2 regions of the Herbidospora sp. NBRC 101105 genome follow, and region 1 is predicted to be linked to the other one. Evidence: riboswitches for the same ligand, from Rfam matches in the RefSeq annotation. Region 1 holds a riboswitch; the other holds the start of a gene.
The links. A riboswitch is a leader RNA that binds a small molecule or an ion and turns the genes downstream of it on or off. The one in region 1 is predicted to bind glycine.
Positions count from the first base shown of each region.

Region 1 (4,800 bases):
GCGTTCCGGGTCGCGCGCGCCGTCGAGGCGGGGAACCTCAGCGTCAACTCCCACTCGTCGGTGCGCTACTGGACGCCCTTCGGCGGCTTCAAGCAGTCGGGCCTGGGCCGTGAGCTCGGCCCCGACGCGCTGGCCGCCTTCACCGAGACCAAGAACGTCTTCATCGCAACGGATTAGGAACCACATGCAACGCTTGCAGGACCGGGTCGCCGTCATCACCGGCGCCGCCGGGGGAATCGGGCTGGCGACCGCGCGCCGGTTCGCCGAGGAGGGCGCCAAACTCGTCCTCGCCGACCTCGACGAGGAGGCGGGCCGCAGCGCCGCCGAGGAGGTCGGCGGCCTGTTCGTCAGGGCCGACGTGTCCCAGGAAGACGACGTGGTCCGGATGTTCGCCACGGCGTTCGCCGAGTTTGGCAGCGTCGACATCGCGTTCAACAACGCCGGGATCTCCCCCGCCGACGACGACTCGATCCTGACCACCGGCATGGACGCCTGGCGGCGCGTGCAGGAGGTCAACCTGACCAGCGTCTACCTGTGCTGCAAGCACGCGATCCCCTACATGCAACGACAGGGCAAGGGGTCGATCATCAACACCGCCTCGTTCGTGGCGGTCATGGGGTCGGCGACCTCGCAGATCTCCTACACCGCGTCCAAGGGCGGGGTGCTGGCGATGACCCGTGAGCTGGGCGTGCAGTTCGCGCGCGAGGGCATCCGGGTCAACGCGTTGTGCCCCGGCCCGGTCGACACGCCGCTGTTGCGCGAGTTGTTCGCCAAGGACCCCGAGCGGGCGCAGCGCCGTCTGGTGCACGTGCCGCTCGGCCGGTTCGCGCGGGCCGAGGAGATCGCCGCCGCCGTGGCGTTCCTGGCCTCCGACGACGCGTCGTTCGTCACCGCCGCCGAGTTCCTCGTCGACGGCGGCATCTCCGGGGCGTACGTGACGCCCCTGTGAGGCCCGTGATCGGTATCACGTGTTACGCCGAACCCGCGCGTTTCACGGTCTGGGACACCCCCGCGGCCCTGCTGCCGTGGGACTACGTCAGGCACGTCGAACGGGCCGGCGGGCAGCCGGTGATCCTGCCGCCCGCCGGCGACCCGGGCGAGCTCGTCGACCGTCTCGACGGCCTGATCCTGGCCGGGGGCGGCGACATCGACCCCGGCCGTTACGGCGGCGTGCGGCACCCGAGGACGGGACACGTCAGGGACTTCCGCGACGACGCCGAGTTCTCCCTCGTCAAGGCCGCGCTCCAGGCCCGCATTCCGCTGCTGGGCATCTGCCGGGGCCTCCAGGTGCTCAACGTGGCGCTGGGCGGCACGCTGGTCCAGCACCTGCCCGACGTGTGCGGCACCGACCGCCACTCCCCCGCGCCGGGCGTCTACGGCCGGGTCCCGGTACGTCTGGAGGAGCCGCTGCGACGGCTCTACGGCACCGGGGAGATCACGCCCGCCCACTACCACCACCAGGCCGTCGACCGCCTGGCGCCGGGCCTGGAACCGATCGCCCGCGCCGACGACGGCACGATCGAGGCCGTCAGGCTCGACGACACCGTGTGGGCGGTGCAGTGGCATCCGGAGGCCGACGAGGAGGCGCCGGTGTTCGGGTCGTTCGTCACCCGCGCCGGGTTTCGTCCGGCCATACGGGGCAGATAGGCTGACCGCACACCATTGATCCCGCGCGGGAGAGCGCCCTGGCAGCCGGCCAGGGACCCTGAAGGAGCAAGCCCTCCCCGCGAACCTCTCAAGGCAAAGGACCGTGCGGGCGAGGTGTCCTCTGGAAAGCAGGCCGGTGGCCTCGCCGAAGGTGAAAGTCCGGCAAAACTCGGGCGAAGCTCTCAGGCACCCATGACAGAGGGGGAGGATGCTGACATCCGACCTTATTCGAGGTGCGCTTCATGTCCCGACCGACCCCGCTGCACGAGGTGCACAAGAGCCTCGGCGCGACCCTGACCGACTTCGCCGGTTGGCTGATGCCGCTGCGCTACGGAAGTGAGTCGGCCGAGCACACCGCCGTCCGCACCGCCGCGGGGCTGTTCGACCTGTCCCACATGGGTGAGATCCACGTGACCGGCGCGGGCGCGGCCGACGCCCTCGACTACGCGCTGGTCGGCAACCTGGGCGCCCTGGAGCCGGGCCGGGCCCGCTACACGATGATGTGCGAGGCCGACGGGGGCATCGTCGACGACCTGATCGTCTACCGGCTGGCGCCGGAGGAGTTCATGGTCTGCGCCAACGCCTCCAACTACCTTCGGGTCGCCCGCGAGCTCACCGACCGCGCGAAGGCCTTCGACGCCGTGGTCGACGACCGCTCCGACGCCTACGCGCTGCTGGCCGTCCAGGGCCCGCGCTCCCAGGAGATCGTCGCCAAGCTCACCGACGCCGACCTGGCCAACCTCAAGTACTACACCGGCCTCCCGGGCACGGTCGCGGGCGTCGGCGCCCTGATCGCCCGCACCGGCTACACCGGCGAAGACGGCTTCGAGCTGTTCGTCGCGGCCGACGACGCGGTGGACCTGTGGGGCGCGCTCATGGAGGCCGGGGCCGCCGAGGGCCTGGTGCCCGCCGGGCTGAGCGCCCGCGACACCCTGCGGCTCGAAGCCGGCATGCCGCTGTACGGCAACGAGCTCACCTCGGCCACCACGCCCATGGACGCCGGTCTGGGCAGAGTCGTGCGCTTCGACAAGCAGGGCGACTTCGTCGGCCGCGCCGCGCTCGACGGGGCCGAACCGGCGAAGCGCCTGGTCGGCCTGGTGATGAAGGGCCGCCGCGTGCCCCGCCACGGCTTCGCCGTCGTCGACGCCGACGGCGCCGTGGTCGGCGAGGTCACCAGCGGGGCCCCGTCGCCGTCGATCGGCCGTCCGATCGCGATGGCCTACGTGACCGCCACCCCCGCCGCCGTGGACATCCGCGGCTCCCACGAACCGGTCGACGTCGTTGACCTGCCTTTCTACAGGAGGAAGAAGTGAGCAGCATTCCCGACGAGCTCAGCTACACCAAGGAGCACGAGTGGGTGGCCGGGCTCGATGACGGTCTGACCGTCACGGTGGGAATCACCGCCTACGCGTCCGAGCAGCTCGGCGACGTCGTGTACGTCCAGCCGCCGGAGGTCGGGTCGAACATCGAGCTGGGCGACGCGGTGGGCGAGGTCGAGTCGACCAAGTCGGTCAGCGACATCTACGCCCCGGTGAGCGGCGAGGTCACCGCGGTCAACTCGACGGTCGTCGACGACCCCTCGCTGGTCAACAGCGACCCCTACGGCGACGGCTGGTTGTTCCAGGTGCGCATCACCGGCACCCCCGACGATCTGCTCACCGCCGAGGAGTACACCGCCCTGATCTCCGGCGACAGCTGATCGTCCGCCCATGGCGATCAGCGTCTTCGACCTGTTCAAGGTGGGCATCGGGCCGTCCAGTTCACACACGGGCGGCCCGATGGCGGCCGCGCACAAGTTCGCGCGCGGCCTGCTGCACGACGGTCTCCTGGAGAAGACCGTGCGGGTGCAGGTCATCCTCTACGGCTCCCTCGGCCTGACCGGCAAGGGCCACGGCAGCGACAAGGCCGTGCTGCTGGGCCTGTCCGGGGAGAAGCCCGAGCTCGTCGACGTCGACGCGGTCGACGGCAAGCTGGCCGCGATGCGCGCGGCCGGCACGGTGTCGCTGATGGGGCAGCGTTCGGTGCCCTTCGTGGTCGGCGACGACCTGGTGTTCGAGCGGAAGGTCTCGTTGCCCCACCACCCCAACGGCATGCGGTTCACCGCGTGGGGCGACAGCGGCGACGTGCTGCGGGAAAAGGTCTACTACTCGGTCGGCGGCGGGTTCGTCGTCGACGAGAACGCCACCGGCGCCGACCGCATCAAACCCGACGACACCCCGCTCCCCCATCCGTTCACCACGGCCGGTGAGCTGCTGGCACAGTGCGCCGAGACGGGTCTGTCGATCTCGGGGCTGATGATGGCCAACGAGCGGGCCTTCGGCCGTACCGAGGAGCAGATCAAGTCGCAGCTGCTGCACCTGTGGCGGGTCATGGACGAGTGCGTGCGGCGCGGGTCGTCGCGCGAGGGCGTGCTGCCGGGCGGGCTGAAGGTGAAGCGCCGGGCCCACCAGCTCCAGCGCCGCCTGCAGAGCGAACCGGCCGACGGCGACCCGCTCCAGGCGATGGACTGGGTGACACTGTTCGCGCTGGCCGTCAACGAGGAGAACGCGGCGGGCGGGCGCATCGTGACCGCGCCGACCAACGGCGCGGCGGGCATCGTCCCGGCGGTGTTGTCCTACTACACCCGGTTCATCCCGGGCGCCGACGACGACGCGGTGGTGCGGTTCCTGCTCACGGCGGGCGCGGTCGGCGTGCTCTTCAAGGAGAACGCCTCCATCTCGGGCGCGGAGGTCGGCTGCCAGGGCGAGGTCGGGTCGGCCTGCTCGATGGCGGCGGCCGGGCTGACCGAGGTGCTGGGCGGCACGCCGGAACAGGTGGAGAACGCGGCCGAGATCGGCATCGAGCACAACCTGGGGCTGACCTGCGACCCGATCGGCGGGCTGGTGCAGATCCCGTGCATCGAGCGGAACGCGGTCGCGTCGGTGAAGGCCATCGCCGCGGCCCGGATCGCGCTGCGCGGCGACGGGAGGCACTTCGTGTCGCTCGACAAGGCCATCAAGACGATGCGCGACACCGGCCGGGACATGCACGCCAAGTACAAGGAGACCAGCCGCGGCGGGCTCGCGGTGAACGTCATCGAGTGCTGAGAAAGTCCTGGGTGTTCCCAATGGGACTGGCGGCGAAACCCCGACAGTGCTGAAATGTCCACCGGAA
Region 1 covers NZ_BSSX01000008.1:117,874-122,673, forward strand. The annotation lists gene QSK34_RS30220 (aldehyde dehydrogenase family protein) at 1-177, shown strand, start outside; gene QSK34_RS30225 (3-oxoacyl-ACP reductase) at 185-949, shown strand; gene QSK34_RS30230 (gamma-glutamyl-gamma-aminobutyrate hydrolase family protein) at 955-1,647, shown strand; glycine riboswitch at 1,664-1,761, shown strand; glycine riboswitch at 1,762-1,856, shown strand; gene gcvT (glycine cleavage system aminomethyltransferase GcvT) at 1,890-2,960, shown strand; gene gcvH (glycine cleavage system protein GcvH) at 2,957-3,346, shown strand; gene QSK34_RS30245 (L-serine ammonia-lyase) at 3,357-4,733, shown strand; gene QSK34_RS30250 (hypothetical protein) at 4,788-4,800, shown strand, end outside.

Region 2 (4,800 bases), on a different contig from region 1:
TGGCGTCGTACCCGCCGGAGGCCACCTTGTCGATCTCGCCGCGGATGGCGACCATCGCGTCGACGAAGCGGTCGAGCTCGGCCAGGTCCTCCGACTCGGTCGGCTCGATCATCAGCGTGCCGGCCACGGGGAAGGACATGGTCGGGGCGTGGAAGCCGTAGTCGATGAGCCGCTTGGCGACGTCGTCGACGGTGACGCCGGTCTCCTTGGTGATCGCGCGCAGGTCGACGATGCACTCGTGGGCCACCAGGCCCTCGCGCCCGGTGTAGAGGACCGGGTAGTGCGGCGCGAGCCGCCGGGCCAGGTAGTTGGCCGACAGGATGGCCTGCTCGGTGGCGGCCTTGAGCCCGTCGGCGCCCATCATCCGCACGTACGCCCACGAGATCGGCAGGATGCCCGCCGAGCCGTACGGCGCGGCCGAGACCTGGCCCACGACGCCGCGTCCCGGCAGGAAGTCGGCCAGGTGGGCCTTGACGGCGACCGGGCCGACGCCGGGGCCGCCGCCGCCGTGCGGGATGCAGAAGGTCTTGTGCAGGTTCAGGTGGGACACGTCGGCCCCGAACTCGCCCAGCTTGGCCAGGCCGACGAGGGCGTTGAGGTTGGCCCCGTCGACGTAGACCTGGCCGCCGGCGGCGTGCACCTTGGCGCACAGCTCGACGATGGTCTCCTCGTAGACGCCGTGGGTCGACGGGTAGGTGACCATGATCGCGGCGAGCCGGTCGGCGTGCTTGGCGATCTTGGCGTCGAGGTCGGCCAGGTCGACGTTGCCGTCGGCGTCGCAGGCCACCACGACGACGCGCATGCCCGCCATGACGGCGGAGGCGGCGTTGGTGCCGTGGGCCGACGACGGGATCAGGCAGACGTCGCGCTCGGCGTCGCCGTTCGCCCGGTGGTAGGCGCGGATGGCCAGCAGGCCGGCGAACTCGCCCTGCGACCCGGCGTTGGGCTGGATGGAGACCGCGTCGTAGCCGGTCACCTCGGCCAGCCAGCTCTCCAGTCCCTGGATCAGGTCGACGTAGCCGCCGGTCTGGCCGGCGGGCGCGAACGGGTGGATGGAGGCGAACTCCGGCCAGGTGATCGGCTCCATCTCGGTGGTCGCGTTGAGCTTCATCGTGCAGGAGCCCAGCGGGATCATCGACCGGTCGAGCGCGATGTCCTTGTCCTGGAGTTTGCGCAGGTAGCGCAGCATCGCCGTCTCGGAGCGGTGGGCGTGGAAGACCGGGTGGGTCAGGTAGCCGGTGGTGCGCTGGAGGTCCTGGGGCAGCGCGTCGTCGGTCGAGATGTCCAGGTCGTCCACCGACGGCCCCTCGACGCCGAAGGCCGCCCAGACGGCCTCCAGGTGCGCGGAGGTCGTCTTCTCGTCGCAGGCGACCGCGACGTGGTCGGCGCCGTCCTGCCGCACGTTGACGCCGCGCTCGCGGGCCGCCTCGGCGATCTCGGCCGCGCGGCCGGGCACGTGGGTGGTCACGGTGTCGAAGAACTCGTCGTGGACGACCTCGACGCCCCCCGCCCGCAGCCCGGCGGCCAGCACGGCGGCGTGCCGGTGCACCCGCTGGGCGATCCGGCGCAGGCCCTCGGGGCCGTGGTAGACGGCGTACATGGAGGCGATCACCGCCAGGAGCACCTGGGCGGTGCAGATGTTGCTGGTCGCCTTCTCGCGGCGGATGTGCTGCTCGCGGGTCTGCAGGGCCAGCCGGTACGCCGGCCGCCCGTCGGCGTCGACCGACACCCCGACCAGACGGCCGGGCATCTGCCGCTGCAGGCCCTCGCGGACCGACATGTAGGCGGCGTGCGGGCCGCCGAAGCCGAGGGGCACGCCGAAGCGCTGCGACGAGCCGATCGCGATGTCGGCCCCGAGGGTGCCGGGCGCCTCCAGCACGGTCAGCGCCAGCAGGTCGGCCGCCACGGTCACGACCGCCCCGGCGGCCTTGGCCCGGCCCGCCAGCTCGCGGAAGTCGGCCACCCGGCCGGAGGCCCCCGGGTACTGGACCAGGACGCCGAAGCACTCGGGCAGTTCGCCGGTGTGGTCGGACTCGACGAGGGTGATGCCCAGCGGCTCGGCCCGGGTGGCCAGCACCGCCTTGGTCTGCGGCAGGGCGTCGGCGTCCACGACGAAGACGTCGCTCTTGACCTTGGAGGCCCGGCGGGCCAGCGTCATCGCCTCGGCGGCGGCGGTGGCCTCGTCGAGGAGCGAGGCCCCGGCGACGTCGAGCCCGGTCAGGTCGCTGACCACGGTCTGGAAGTTGAGCAGCGCCTCCAGGCGCCCCTGCGAGATCTCCGGCTGGTAGGGCGTGTACGCGGTGTACCAGCCCGGGTTCTCCAGCACGTTGCGCAGCACCACGCCGGGCGTGATGGTGTCGTGGTAGCCCAGCCCGATCATCGAGGTCAGCACGGTGTTGCGGGCGGCCAGCGCGCGCAGTTCGGCGAGCGCCTCCGGCTCCGACACGGCGGCCGGCAGGTCGAGGGCGCGGGTGGTGCGGATCGACTCGGGCACCGCCACGGCCACCAGGTCGGCGATCGTCTCGTAGCCGACGGCCTCCAGCATGCGCGCCTGAGCGGCGTCGGAGGGCCCGATGTGGCGGGTGGCGAACGGCGGGGCGTCCAGGTCACGGAGCGGTGTGCGATCGGTCATGACAGGAACTCCAGGGCAGACGAGACCAGGGCGGTCTCCCCCTCTGTCATGGAACCTGAGAGCTTCACCGGACGCCGTCGGCCGGTTTTCCCCTTCGGTGAGGCGCCGCCTGGACGGCGGACCTGCTTTTCAGAGCTGCCTCGCCTGGCGGTACCGGGTGCCTGAGAGATTCCGGGGAGGTTTGCTCCTTCGGCGCCCCATCAGTGCTGATGGGGACTCTCCCGCGCAGGGTCGATGGCTACGACAACCTTACCCGTACCCGGGAGATGGAGCCTCAACCGGTGCGGCGGGCCCGCCTGCGCTGGGCCAGTTCGTCGGAGGGGTGGTCGGCCTCGTCAGTGTCGGGGCCGACCGCCAGTTCCCCCGGCAGCTCCGCGAGCGATCCCTCGACCTCGCGCCAGACCCGGCCGAGGGCGATGCCGAAGACCCCCTGCCCTCCTTGGAGAAGGTCGATGACCTCGTCGGCGGAGGTGCACTCGTAGACGCTGACGCCGTCGCTCATGAGCGTGATCTGGGCCAGGTCGTTGACCCCGCGGTCGCGCAGGTGCTGGACGGCGGTGCGGATCTGCTGGAGGGAGACGCCGGTGTCGAGGAGCCGCTTGACGACCTTGAGCACCAGGATGTCGCGGAAGCTGTAGAGCCGCTGGGAGCCGGAGCCCTGGGCCGCCCGGATCGTCGGCTGCACCAGGTCGGTGCGGGCCCAGTAGTCGAGCTGGCGGTAGGTGATCCCGGCGGCAGCGCATGCCGTGGGGCCGCGGTAGCCGATGTCGTCGCGCACCGCCGCGGGCCGCTCGTCGAACAGCAGACCCTGCTCGCCGGCGCGCTCCCGCGCCGACTCACGCTGAGCCGAGTCGTGCTGGTCGGCCTTGTTACCCTCGCCGCTGCTGACCGCCACTGCGGACCTCCGGCTTTCTCTCATCCCACGGTCTGATCTGGGGGTACGCGAACTACAACCGTGGATTCCCTTGCACCGTAGGACTGGGGAAAGGCACAGTCAACGACCGCCCCCGGCGCGTCGTGAAGGTGAGATAACCCCTCAACTCAACCGGCACGGCCGAAATCCTCGGGGCTGATGTTGTCCAGGAACTCCCGGAACTTCTCGACCTCGTCCTCCTGGTCATCGGCCATGCTGACGCCGTTCTCCCGCATGACCTCCTCGCTGGCGAAGATCAGCGCGTCGGTCCGCAGGGCCAGCGCGATGGAGTCGGAAGGACGTGCGCTTACCTCTACGCCGTTGGAGAACACGAGGTCGGCGTAGAAGATTCCGTCACGCAGCGCGACGATGTTGACGCGTTCGAGTGACACCTTCAACGCGCCCAGCACATTGCGGAACAGATCGTGGGTCAGCGGCCGGGGCGGCGGTTCGTCGGCCTGGGCGAGCGCGATCGCGGTCGCCTCGGTCATGCCAATCCAGATCGGCAGGTAGCGGTCGCCGTTCGCCTCCTTGAGAAGGACGATCGGCTGGTTCGAGGGCATCTCCACCCGGACCCCCACGAACTCCATCTGCAACACAGGCGCTCACTCTCCGGGATGCGGCATTTCACCAGGTATTCAACTCACCAGGCATTCAACGTAACACCCGCGCGCCGGACCCGCGTCAACGGCCGAGAGAGCCGCGGACGGCCCCTTCCAGCAGCGCGGCGTGGATACGTAATAACAACCCGGAGATCTCCCGTGCCGATTCCCCGGCATGGTCGACGGCCCCCGGGGCCCGGCGGCGCAGCAGCGGCGCGACGGCCTGTTCGACCAGGCCCGCCTCGCGTTCGGCGGCGGCCTTGACCGCGCGCAGGTGACGGGCGTGGAGGCCGAAGGCGGCCAGCGCCCCGACGGTGCGGGCGATCTCGAGGGCGGCCTCGTCGTAGAGCCGGGCCGTCGGGGCGATCAGGCCGTAGTCTTCGAGCTCGGCCAGCGTCTCGTCGTCGATCTCGGCCGCGGCGAGCAGCTCCTCGCGGCTGAGCCGCACCGACACCGGCTCGGCGTCGACCGCCCGGGGGCGGGCCGACTCGTCGAGCTGGGATTTGATCACCCGCAGCGGCAGGTAGCGGTCGCGCTGTGCGGTCAGGATGAACCGCAGGCGCTCCACGTCGCCGGGGGTGAACTTGCGGTAGCCGGAAGGGGTGCGCTCGGGCTCGATGAGCCCTTCGCCCTCCAGGAACCGGATCTTGGAG
Region 2 covers NZ_BSSX01000001.1:1,790,382-1,795,181, reverse strand. The annotation lists gene gcvP (aminomethyl-transferring glycine dehydrogenase) at 1-2,632, opposite strand, end outside; glycine riboswitch at 2,669-2,770, opposite strand; glycine riboswitch at 2,771-2,866, opposite strand; gene QSK34_RS07830 (MerR family transcriptional regulator) at 2,907-3,527, opposite strand; gene QSK34_RS07825 (bifunctional nuclease family protein) at 3,674-4,144, opposite strand; gene ftsR (transcriptional regulator FtsR) at 4,230-4,800, opposite strand, start outside.
Region 2: it holds a riboswitch for glycine, as region 1 does, so the genes downstream of both, gcvP (aminomethyl-transferring glycine dehydrogenase) here and gcvT (glycine cleavage system aminomethyltransferase GcvT) in region 1, are expected to answer to the same signal.